4 regions of the Brenneria rubrifaciens genome follow, and region 2 is predicted to be linked to each of the others. Evidence: predicted binding sites of a transcription regulator. Region 2 holds the regulator's gene; each other region holds the start of a gene.

Region 1 (3,178 bases), 1.1 Mb from region 2:
CCGATACCGGATCTTTATCAAACAGGTTGTCAATCCCAGCGTTAAACTTCAGGTTTTTGGTCGCGCGATACTGCCCGGACAGGCCGTAAATAAAATAGGAGTTACGGATCCTGGCGGTTGCCGTCGAGCTACGCGCGGCCTGATCTGCCGCGCTGTTCAGCCCCAGCATCTTGCCGTAATAATGTGCGGAAAACGCCAGGCTCAGTTTGTCATCAACCGTCCAATCCAATGACGAGTAGGTGGTAAATTTCGGCGTCGTCACCAGCATCACGCCCTCGGTATCCTCGGCTTTAATCATCCGGGTAAAGTTATTGCGTAAGGTTAATCTGTTTAGCCACGGAGTAACCGGTTCCCGCACCAACGGAATATCCAGATTTCCTTCAATCCCTTGCGTGCGCGCAGAATCCAGATTGACGCGCTCCAGCCAATAACGGCCGGAGGTATCGCCCTCGATATAGCCGATTGGCGAGGTGGCCAGCTTATTCTTAAAACGGCTGTCAAAGAAAGTCATCCCGGCACTCCAACCGTTATAATCGAACATTGCGCCGATTTCCCAGTTTTCAGATGTCTCTGGCTTAAGATTATCGTTACCGGTGGTATAGCACCCGCCGCCGGTATAATCCGCATAGCCGCTACAACCCGCACCTTGCGAGGTTTCGATAAAGCCTAAACTCGCCTGACGGATTGACGGCGCTTTAAACCCCTCGGAATAACCGCTCTTCAGCGTCAAATGGTCAGTGGCATGGTAGACCAGATATGCTCTTGGCGTGGTCTGGCTACCATATTCGGTGTCATCATAACGCAGCCCCACAGTCAGGGCTAAATCATCCAACAGGCTGACCTGATCTTCAAAAAATATGCCCTTGCTGGTGGCTTCGCCCTGATGAGAACCATAGGTCGGCGAGCCGGCGATAGAACCAATAGATCGAGGATTATAAAGCTCCTCCTTCATCCATAGCCCGCCGAAGGTGATGTTATGGGGGAAAAGCAATTCAAACGGAATATTGATATTCCCTTCAACAATCTGGTCCTTATTCCACAGCTTGGTATCTTGCGAGCCGATCGCCACGCCATTGGAAACGATCGGAACATTGCTGGCGAAGTTCTCATATTTGTTTTGATAAGCGGATAACTTAGCGCTGCCGAAATCAAACAACCCACGATAATCAATCGTATAGTTCTCACGCTCCATCTCGGTAACGCCACGCAGATTCACCATGCTGCCCGATGAGGACGTGCCCTGAATCCCCTTTTCCGTTCCTTTGGTGGCCCCGATGCTGAGCTGATGATTATCGTTAATATCCCATGACAGTTCCGCGCCATAGTTATGGCGTTTTTTCCCTTCCAGACCTGAACCAAATCGCAAGGCATTGGTATCGGTGGTATCTGGATTTCGCTTATTCCACGAACCGTTCAGGCGCAATGAAAAACCATTGCCCAAAGGCCCGCCGAGCGTGGCGGTATAGGTGTTGGTATCACCGCGTTTCGATCCTTCCGGCTGACGAGTGCCCGCCGTCAATGAACCGTTCCATACGCTGGTATTCTTCTTGGTGATAATATTCACCACCCCGCCCATGGCATCGGACCCATACAGAGAGGACATCGGGCCACGAACAATTTCAATCCGTTCAATCGACTCAATGGGTATCCAGTTAATGTCATCAAAATAGTTCTGCTGAGTGCTTTTTACACCGTTGCTCGATCCTACTCGCTTACCATCGACCAACAGCAGCGTATAGGCCGCCGGCATGCCGCGGAGCTGAATACCGGAACCGACATCGGTATTAATCGATTTGGATACGCCGGCGACCTGCTCAAGCACATCGGCTAAATCCGTGGCGGACTTTCCGATATCCCTTTGCAGATCTTCCGCCGTAATGACTGAAATGCTTGCCGGCGCGTCCTTCAGCCGCTGTTCAATGGCCGATGCCGTCACCACCATGGTGTCTTCCGGCGTTTCCCCGAATACAGGTCCCGATGCCGCTGCTGCAATAGCCAATGTCACTGATTTTCTTAAATTAATTAACACTTTTTGGGTTCCTCTTAGCTATGAATGACGACTTTTTAATTTTTTTTACTTATTGATTTTAAGCAAAACGCTAATAATGTAAATAAAAATGATTATCATTAATATAATCATTAATGAATTCATCAAAAATAAATACAACCAGTTGATATAAAAGAAATAGCCATACACAGAGAACTGAAATAAACAGAAACAATCATGTAAAACGGAGATCAATAAATTTGCTCAGAGGAACCTAATTACTCGAAATCGCGCGATATAAGTCGCAAAAAGACGGAGGAAGTCGAAAGGCAGGCGAAAAAATTGCCTGGCGGATACCAGGCAACAGACAGCGCTATTTTACGGGATCATGTCCGGGAAAGGTCATATCCTGATAGTTGATAAAGCGCGTACCTCGATACAGCTTGTAGCCAAACCAGATCAGTAAGAATAGCGGGATACCGATATACGTCGCCGTGACGCCATACCAGTCAATTTTATCTTCCAGAAACGCCTGATAGTTCTGTCCCAGCGTAATCGTCAGACAGAGAACAAAAGCAAAAATCGGCCCCAGCGGGAAGAATCCTGACTGATAGGGTAATCGGTTCAAGTCGTGTCCCTGCATAATATAGCCACGGCGGAAACGATAATGGCTGATTGCGATGCCCAACCAGGCAATAAAGCCGGTCATGCCTGATGTGTTCAACAACCACAGGTAGACCGTCCGATTGCCGAACATGGATGACAGGAAACAGATCGCGGCCACTGCCGTCGTGGCATACAGCGCATTACGCGGCACACCGCCTTTTGACAGCCGCGCAAAAATACGCGGCGCCTTGCCTTCGCAAGCCAGCGTAAACAGCATGCGCGTCGAGGCGTACATACCAGAGTTACCCGCGGACAGCACCGCCGTCAGGATAACCGCGTTCATAATCGCCGCCGCAGACAGCAGACCGGCATTCTGGAAAACCAGCGTGAACGGGCTGACGGTAATGTCTTTAACATCATTACGCAACAGATTGGGATCGGTATAGGGAATGATCAGGCTGATGATTAGGATAGCGAAAATATAGAACAGCAGAATACGCCAGAACACCTGACGGATCGCGCGCGGAATATTTTTGGCTGGCGCCTGAGACTCACCTGCGGCAACCCCAATCAATTCCGTTCCTT
Region 2 (3,178 bases):
AGGAGAACCTGGAGCTGTTTGAAAAAATGCGTAACGGGGGTTTTGCCGAAGGAACCGCCTGTCTGCGCGCTAAAATTGATATGGCATCGTCGTTTATCGTGATGCGCGATCCGGTTCTCTACCGTATCAAGTTTGCTGAGCATCACCAGACCGGTAATAAGTGGTGCATCTACCCGATGTATGACTTTACCCACTGCATTTCCGATGCGCTGGAGGGGGTGACCCACTCCTTGTGTACGTTGGAGTTTCAGGATAACCGCCGTTTGTATGACTGGGTTCTGGACAACATCACCGTTCCCTGCCATCCGCGTCAGTATGAGTTTTCTCGTCTGAATCTTGAATATGCCATCATGTCTAAGCGTAAGCTCAATCAACTGGTCGAGGAAAAGATTGTCGAGGGATGGGATGATCCGCGAATGCCGACCATTTCCGGTTTACGTCGTCGCGGCTATAGCGCCGCGTCTATCCGCGAGTTTTGTGCGCGTATTGGCGTCACCAAGCAGGACAACATTGTCGAAATGGTGGCGCTGGAATCCTGTATCCGTGACGACCTGAACGAAAATGCACCGCGTGCTATGGCAGTTCTGGAACCGGTGAAACTGATTATCGAAAATGTGCCTTCAGACCATGAAGAGTGGGTCATCATGCCGAATCATCCGAACAAACCGGAGATGGGCACGCGCCAGGTGGCGTTCAGCCGTGAGGTTTATATTGATCGCGCTGACTTTCGTGAAGAAGCCAACAAGCAGTACAAGCGTCTGGTGCTGGGCAAAGAAGTTCGTCTGCGTAACGCTTACGTGGTCAGGGCCGATCATATTGAGAAAGACGAGCAGGGCACGATCACGGCCATTTATTGCCGTTACGATCCTGAAACGCTAAGCAAAGATCCGTCAGATGGTCGCAAAGTGAAAGGGGTTATTCACTGGGTGTCGGCCGCACACGCGCTGCCAGCGGAATTTCGCCTGTACGATCGTCTGTTCAGCGTCGCGAACCCGGCAGCGGCGGATGATTTTCTGTCCACCATTAACCCGGATTCACTGAAAGTCGTTCACGGTTTTGTTGAAGCAAGTCTGGCGCAGGCTGAAGCCGAAAAAGCCTATCAGTTTGAACGAGAAGGTTATTTCTGCGCAGATCGCGTTTACTCTCGTGCTGGGCATCTGGTGTTCAACCGTACGGTAGGCTTGCGGGATACTTGGGTTGGCTAACGCCGGGTAGATTGGTCAGATGAGGTAAAAAATAAAACCGCCGCGGCGGTTTTATTATATGCGGTAGATTTATCTTTTTGCGTCGTGCAGGGTTTCGTTTTCACGGCAATCCCCGTTACTGCAATGCCCATATAGATACAGACTATGGTTAGTCAGCTTGATGCTGTGTCTTTCAGCGATTTCGCGCTGGCGCCCTTCAATGTATTCATCACGAAATTCAATGACTCTGCCGCAATCCAGGCAAATCAGATGGTCATGATGATGTTGTTGGGTCAGTTCAAAAACTGACTTGCCACCTTCAAAGTTATGTCGGGTTACAATGCCTGCGTCATCAAACTGATTCAGTACACGGTAGACAGTCGCCAGACCAATCTCTTCGCCCATATCAATCAGTTTTTTATATAAATCTTCCGCACTGACGTGGTGGCACTCAGGGTCCTGTAGTACTTCCAAAATTTTCAGTCTTGGAAGAGTCACTTTCAGGCCGGCCTTCTTTAATGCGGAATTATTGTCAGTCATGCGGATTTAGTCCTGTTGCTTACTTATCAATGGAGGCTATCTAGCATCTAGCCTATGACATCGGTCGGCTCAAAAGATAGAGCTCAAAAGATAGAATAGTGCCTCATTATAGAACCGTGCATTCAAAATGAAAACAATGGAATGTTAACAATATTATCCCTATCTATACTATAGACATTCAACGCAATGTATTGTTGATAAATGGGGAAATATTTATACACGTACAAAACCGATGGGTATATTGTACAGGTTAATGAAGGGAAGTTAAAAAAATGTGTCAATCATTATAAAAGGTTTTTCCTATCAATTTGGCTCTGATCAGGGTATCAGAGCCAAAAGCCTCATTAACTGACCAGATCTTTCAGACTCAGCTCTTCACTGATCTGTTTTACCCAGGCAGAGACGCGATCGTTGGTCAACTCAGGTTGACGATCTTCGTCGATAGCCAAGCCGATGAAATGGTCATCATCAGCCAAGCCTTTGGAGGCTTCAAAGTAGTACCCTTCTGTTGGCCAGTGGCCGACAATGGTTGCTCCGCGCGGCTCAATAATATCGCGGATAGTCCCCATGGCATCGCAGAAATATTCCGCATAATCTTCCTGATCGCCACAGCCAAACAGGGCAACCAGTTTGCCCGTGAAATCGATCTCCTCCAGCGTGGGGAAAAAGTCATCCCAGTCGCATTGGGCTTCACCGTAGTACCAGGTGGGGATACCCAGGAGTAGAATATCGAAAGCCTCAAGGTCTTCTTTACTGCTTTTGGCGATGTCATGAACTTCAGCAACACCGGCGCCCAGTTGCTGTTGGATCGTCTTGGCAATGTTTTCCGTATTGCCAGTATCACTGCCAAAGAAAATTCCTATCAGTGCCATGAATTAGATAACCTCTTGATTCTTAATGATATGATGCCATACCTCATCGACTTATCGGCTCATGATAACAGACACTACCTGCATGAGAAACTCGTATCGGTAAGGATAACTCAATTGGACAATGTATTTTGCTTTGTCATCATTCATAACCGCAGGAACGGATGCTCTTGATGGAATCAATGAAAGAATGGCTGAGTTCTGAAGAAGTGATACCGATTTCATTTGGTCATGTCACGCTCTTCCTGGCCATATCTTGATATCCTCCATTCCCTTATATTTTGCGGAAAAGAAACATTCAAATTGGTAGCCCTTTTAAAAATGAACTTTTGTTTATGTGAAAGTGTGTCAAATGTAATGAAGCTGCATTGTTTTACTCTTTATAATGCTAACTCACTTAGCAGATAAATTAAAAAGCTGATAAATTTTAAGAAATTTCGTTAGTGTCGGTTTTGGCAAGAAATAATTAGTAGGGTAATTAAGTGTTACAATAAATATCGTATTGCCAGCGTATTAACATACTCAATTCTTGGAGAAAACTCACGGTAAAATATCGAATTCTCCAGAATAGTGAGAACGCGTAGG
Region 3 (3,178 bases), 500 kb from region 2:
AATGGCATCGAGCGAAGGTGTCAGGATCGGGCCGCCGCCGGAGAGCGAGTAGGCGGTAGAGCCGGTGGGGGTAGAAATGATCAGGCCGTCCGAGCGCTGTGAAAACGCGAATTTATCATCAATATAGACTTCAAATTCGATCATGTGCGCGACTTTGCCGGGGTGGAGCACCACTTCGTTGATGGCGGTGCTGATGCTGTTCGGCTGGTTGGCGCGGCAAATATGCGCTTCCAGCATAAAACGTCGCTCGCTCAGATAATGGCCGTCGAGAACATCCGCAAGCTGCTGCTGGGCATGGTCTGGATCAAGGTCGGTCAGAAACCCGAGATTGCCGCGGTTAACGCCAATAACGTCGATATCATAGCGGCACAGAACGCGTGCGGCGCCGAGCATATTGCCATCGCCGCCCACCACCACGGCGAGATCGGCATATTGTCCGATGTCCGCCAGATTACCGGTAGAGATGTCTTGCAGATTCAGTTCGCGGGCAATTTGCTGCTCAAGAAGCACCGAATAACCTTTGCCGACCAGCCAATGATAAAGCATTTCATGGGTGGCCAACGCGGTGGGGTGCCGCGGATGACCGACGATACCAATACAATTAAACGGTTTATTCATTGCTGTATTATCCTCAGCGTGATGGGCCGACATCCTGTAACTCAAAATCTATTGGGTATCTGTGATTGGCTCCCTTGAAACCCCGGTTTTGATCCCCATAATAAGCAACTAGCGGGATTAATGCTAAAACGCGGAGAATTTCATGAGTAGTAAAGAACAGAACACGCCTGATGAGCAAGTCTTGGATCAGATGGATACAGAAAAAGAGCATCAAGGGGAAGCCACGGCAGAGACAACAGACGTAGCTGATCCGCGAGATGAGCGTATTGCCGAGCTGGAAGCGCAGTTGAGTGAACTACAGCAGCGCGAACGAGACAATGTGCTGCGCGCACGCGCCGAAGCCGATAACATCCGCCGTCGCGCGGAAATGGATGTTGAGAAGGCCCATAAATTCGCGGTGGAGAAATTCGCCGGTGAAATGTTGCCAGTGATCGACAATCTTGAGCGCGCATTGGATATGGCGGACAAATCCAATGAAGCGCTGGCGTCTATGATTGAAGGTGTCGAACTGACGTTGAAATCCCTGCTGGATGCTGTGCGTAAGTTTGGCATTGAAGTGGTAGGGGAGGTGAACGTGCCGTTTAATCCAGAGGTGCATCAAGCGATGACGATGTTGGAATCCGCCGATCATCAGCCTAACCACGTGATGATGGTAATGCAGAAAGGCTATACGCTGAATGGCCGCCTACTGCGCCCGGCGATGGTGGCCGTTTCCAAAGCGAAAGAGTAATCCTTTCATACGTTTTGCTCGTTGACCTGGCGTCAACATCTACCCCATGCTCAGGCGTGGGGTTTTTTGTTTATATTTTGTTAATATTTGTTAATTAAAACTCGACCGTATTTTTATTCTCACCAAAAATCATCATCTTTAGCTATCAGAAGTATTGGTATTCCCGCCGTGGATGCACTTGATAATCATTATCATTTGTGTGAGAGTTGATAAAACAACAGCGTTAGAAGGGTCATACTATGTCGGGAAGCCGTGTCGTCGAGTCAACCAGTCGTACCTCAAGAAAGATAAAACTTTCTTTGATGGGGCCGGCGTTTATTGCGGCGATTGGATACATCGATCCGGGTAACTTCGCGACTAATATTCAGTCCGGCGCCGCCTATGGCTATACGCTGCTGTGGGTGGTGGTGTGGGCCAATATCATGGCGATGCTGATTCAATTACTGTCCGCCAAACTTGGGATCGCCACGGGTAAAAACCTGGCGGAGTTGATCCGCGATCGCTTTCCTCGGCCTGCTGTCTGGGCTTACTGGGTTCAGGCCGAAATCATCGCCATAGCGACCGATCTGGCCGAGTTTATCGGCGCGGCGATCGGTTTCAAACTGTTATTGGGCGTCTCGTTGCTTGAAGGCGCGATCCTGACCGGCATTGCCACTTTCCTGATCCTGATGCTGCAAAAACGCGGGCAAAAGCCGCTGGAAATGGTGATCGGCGGGTTGCTGCTCTTTGTCGCGGCGGCCTACATTGTTGAGCTGGTGTTCTCTCGTCCCGAGCTGGCCGCGCTGACAAAAGGTATGGCGATCCCCAGCCTGCCGACTGCTGACGCCGTGTTACTGGCCGCCGGTGTGCTGGGGGCGACCATTATGCCGCATGTGATATACCTGCATTCCTCTTTGACGCAGCAGGAGGGTGAACATACTCGCGCGGAACGTTACGCCGCCACCAAAGTCGATGTTGCGGTTGCGATGATCGTCGCCGGGTTTGTCAATCTGGCGATGATGGCGACGGCTGCCGCCGCTTTTCATTTCAGTGGTAATCAGGATATCGCCGATCTGGATCGAGCTTATCTGACACTGGAACCCTTGTTAGGTCAGGCGGCGGCGACCATTTTCGGTTTGAGTCTGGTGGTGGCGGGCTTGTCCTCGACCGTGGTCGGCACGCTGGCCGGGCAGGTGGTCATGCAGGGGTTCGTTCATTTCCATATTCCGCTGTGGGTGCGGCGTGCCGTGACGATGTTGCCGTCGTTTATCGTTATTCTTTCTGGCGTGGAGCCTACCCGTGTGCTGGTCATGAGTCAGGTGGTGCTGAGCTTCGGTATCGCGCTGGCGCTGGTTCCTCTGCTGGCTTTTACCGGCAATAAGGCTTTGATGGGAGAGATGGTGAATAGCCGTCTGGTACAGAACATGGGCAAAGCCATTGTCTTCATTGTTGTCTCACTCAATCTTTATCTGCTAATCAGTACTGCGCTGGGAAGGTGGCAATAGGTGAATTTTTGCGCACGTCGCCTTATGATCAGGCACTGATTCTTCCTTTATGGGGTTCAGTTATGTCGTCGCCAATTACGCTTATCGAAAAGAAACTTCTGTCCGATGACTGGTTTATTCTTCATAAATATGTATTTGATTTAAAAAGAAAGAATGGTGGTGTGGTACGTCAGATCCGCGAGGTGTACGACCGTGGCGATGGCGCGACCATTCTGCTGTACAACCGTGAGAATGGTACGGTGGTGCTGACGCGCCAGTTCCGCATTCCCACTTATGTCAACGGTAATGAAAGCGGCATGCTGCTGGAAGCCTGCGCCGGGTTGCTGGATGATAACTCGCCGGAAGT
Region 4 (3,178 bases), 890 kb from region 2:
GGTTCCGATATTGCTCGGTACGTTGGTGAATTTATCCGGGTTAGCCGTGCGTTGATAACGCGTATAATCGATAAAATTTTTATAACTGTTGTAGAACACGGCGGTGTTAAGCGTAACTCCCTTTACCGCTTCGCCTTTAAGACCCCATTCGACGTTGTCGCTGGTTTCGGTATCCAAATCGGAATTGCCAATCAGCGCGTATTGTGAAGAACCCATCCAGTTTGACGGCAAGTTGTAGGAACCGTACAACTGGCTGGCGTTGGGGAACTGTGCGCCGCGTTTGTATTGCAGATAAGTGGTCAGTTGCGGAGTGATATCGTAAAGGAAGCTCAGAGACGGCAGCACCTGAGTATCGCTGAAACTGCCATAGAGCGTCTCGACGTCAGAGGTGTCGATAACGCTGCCGTCGCCGGTCATATTGGATAAGTTGGTCGGCTTGCTGTTCTGATAAGCCACGCGCACGGCCGGCACCACGGAAAAGTCGTGCCCGCTCAGATTCCAGGTCATTTTATCCTGCACAAAACCGCCCAGCATGTAGCTGCGGCTATCGGCCTCGGGTTTTGACAGATCGTTAAATGATGTCAGCAAGGGATCCTGCCGGTATGGACGCTCGCTCCTGGACTCGCTGGCGTTGAATCCCCAACTGAATGCATGAAAGCGCCAGCTTTTGGCCATCTGGGTTTCAATACCGTAAGTTTTCACATCGTAATCAGAGTAGATAAGGTGAGCCGGGGCAGCGAGGAAACCTGAGCCTGATGCTGGTGCTGATGTATTATCGTGCGCCTCGGTTTGTTGATAAAACAGCCGGGTATCCACTAAGTCCACCAGCGGATTGTTGGTCGGCGTCCAGCGATCTTTCAGGCTGGCGCTCCAACGGCGGGTCTGGCTGCTCTGCTGCGCCTTGCCGTAAATCGTGCTGCTGCCGGAGCCCCAGTAGTCAAAGTTGGTGTGGTTGGTTTTATGGTAATAATCCAGCGTACCGGTGAACATGTGTTCGCTGTTGGGCTGCCAGATCCCTGATGCCAGAACAGCATTGGAGTGCCAGTTGGCGGGATAGGCATCAAGGGTGCCGCTGTTGTTTTCCGTTTCCTGACCGTCGCGGCGGCTGACCGCGATCAGGCCGCGCAGCGTTTCGTCGCCGCCAGCAACGGTGACGCCGTTGTGCCAGCTACGATTGGATGAGTCATAGCCGCTCTGGTAGCCGAAGTAGCTCGATTTTTCGGGGGAGAGGTAATCGTCGGCGGATTTGGGGCGAAACGAAACCGAGCCGCCCAGCGCGTGGTTGCTATTGGATACGGCGGTGGCGCCGGATTCGATACCCACCGAGCCATACAGATAAGGATCGATATAGTCTCGACCGATGCCGAAGGTGTTGGAGCCAGCGCGACCGGCATAACTGCGCCCGGTGGCGTTGGGTTGGGCGATGCCGTCCACGTCGATGGAGACACGGTTGGCTTCCAGCCCGCGGATGTTATAGCCGGTGTAGCCGCCGCGATCCCCGGAATATCCGCTTTTACCAGTGTTGGCGCCGCCGCTGCTCCCCGTTGCGCCGATCAGCGGTTGGTAGCGCATAATGGTGCCGAAATCATTAGCGCCGTTTTTCTGCATTTCTTCAGCAGTCAGAGTCACTGACGAACCCGCTTCTTTCTCGATTTTAGGCGAGAGAACGGTCATTACTTCACCTGTTGGCTCGGTTTTACTGGTCGACGCCGCCTGATCTTTCGCATCGGCGGCGCCATTGTCACTCTTACCGGCCGGTGAAACCGAGACTGTGTCGGCGACGGCGTTGTTTAACGCAATGCCCGTTAATATCCCGGTGAGAAGAATTTTATTTAACTTATTGTTAATTAACATGATGATACTCTTTTCTATAGGGCTATCCTGCCAGTGGTGTCGATAGACGCGCTGGCAATCAATGGCGGTGGCGGAAAAATGAGCAATAACATTATAACTGGTAGGGTAATGATAAGTATTATCATAATGTTAAGCATTATCATTTATGACCGCAATAACGTGTGATGATGATGAATAATTCTTAATAAAAGGTTTTAGGCGAGAGGTGATCGGCCGGTAATGCGCGGGTGAATAGCGAAGGGAATGACCATAAAAACACAGGCTCCATTGCTGGAGCCTGTGTTTACTGCGGCGATCTCGAACAGATTTAGCTTTTCAACATAGACGCATTAATGCTCAATGGAGCGGTATTTGCTATGGGTTTTAACGCCCCATAGTCCGGCCATTACGCTCACAATGGCGCCGATCAGCAGGGCAAAGAACGACCAAAACCCGGCTTGTGCGGCGGCAGACGCGGCGGCGGCCGCTTGTTCGCGGGCTTTTTGTTTCAGTTCGGTATACTGCTGTTTGGCTTGCTCAATGCGGGCTCCGACATCATTCAGCCGCTGGTTGACCAACCGGGCGGTTTTATTCTTGGCTTCAATCAGATTATCAACGGTTTGATTCACTTCTTCCTGGGTCATGGACGTGTTTTCTGACAGCGCTTTGGTCAAGCTATTACGGTCGACGTCTTGTGCTAGGGCTTCACCACGCTTTTTCAGTTTGCCGAGCAAACTTTGTACAATCGCGTCGCTGTTATCCGGGTTGACCGCCATGGCTTTTATCGCTTCGCCGATCTCGGTTTTCGCACCTTCCAACTGTTTTTGCATATAGTCTGGATGCAATGACTCAATGTCGCTGTTGCGCAATGCCTCCGCCACTTCATTGGTCATTTGTTCAGGCTGTAGCGTCGTATTGAGATCAAGGCCATCAAACGCCTTGCCGCCCAGATTGGTCAGGCTTTGCATCCCGCCCCCGAGGGTGGAACCCGCACCAGAAATGACGCTGCCCGTTAATGATGCCAGTGATCCGAGCGCATTACCGGTGGCTTTCAACGCGCCGCCAAGCAGCATGCTGCCTAAAACAGCGGCCACGAGCAGCGCCGTTGCCCAGACAAGAAAGCCATGAATCAAGCCATCAACCGCCGCCAGCCGCCCGGCAACAAATGCCCCTGCGGCCAGACTGACAATGATGGACAAGGCGGACCAGATCAGGACGGTAGTTCCCACCCCGTTAACTGGCTCGTCAGACAACGGATCGACAATCGCAAACCCCAAACCGGTGCCGAGCGTAGAAAGTAATAATGAAACGGCCAACACGGTCACTACACCGCCAATGATACTTC

Evidence for each region. The regulator Fur, encoded in region 2, represses iron uptake genes when iron is present. The targets are predictions, from matches to a motif close to ATAATAATGAGAACNACTATCAA.
Region 1: EH207_RS10470 (TonB-dependent receptor domain-containing protein) is a predicted target of Fur. The motif match lies at 2,112-2,134, and genes of this name have one in related genera.
Region 3: EH207_RS03125 (Nramp family divalent metal transporter) is a predicted target of Fur. The motif match lies at 1,527-1,549, and genes of this name have one in related genera.
Region 4: EH207_RS01300 (TonB-dependent receptor domain-containing protein) is a predicted target of Fur. The motif match lies at 1,957-1,979, and genes of this name have one in related genera.

Annotation. Positions count from the first base shown of each region.
Region 1 covers NZ_CP034035.1:2,263,214-2,266,391, forward strand. Annotated here, with positions in the region: gene EH207_RS10470 (TonB-dependent receptor domain-containing protein) at 1-2,029, opposite strand, end outside; gene EH207_RS10475 (amino acid permease) at 2,361-3,178, opposite strand, start outside.
Region 2 covers NZ_CP034035.1:1,157,588-1,160,765, forward strand. Annotated here, with positions in the region: gene glnS (glutamine--tRNA ligase) at 1-1,205, shown strand, start outside; gene fur (ferric iron uptake transcriptional regulator) at 1,275-1,724, opposite strand; gene fldA (flavodoxin FldA) at 2,069-2,596, opposite strand.
Region 3 covers NZ_CP034035.1:657,637-660,814, forward strand. Annotated here, with positions in the region: gene nadK (NAD(+) kinase) at 1-618, opposite strand, end outside; gene grpE (nucleotide exchange factor GrpE) at 761-1,348, shown strand; gene EH207_RS03125 (Nramp family divalent metal transporter) at 1,588-2,832, shown strand; gene nudK (GDP-mannose pyrophosphatase NudK) at 2,895-3,178, shown strand, end outside.
Region 4 covers NZ_CP034035.1:266,303-269,480, forward strand. Annotated here, with positions in the region: gene EH207_RS01300 (TonB-dependent receptor domain-containing protein) at 1-1,854, opposite strand, end outside; gene EH207_RS01305 (CAP-Gly protein) at 2,184-3,178, opposite strand, start outside.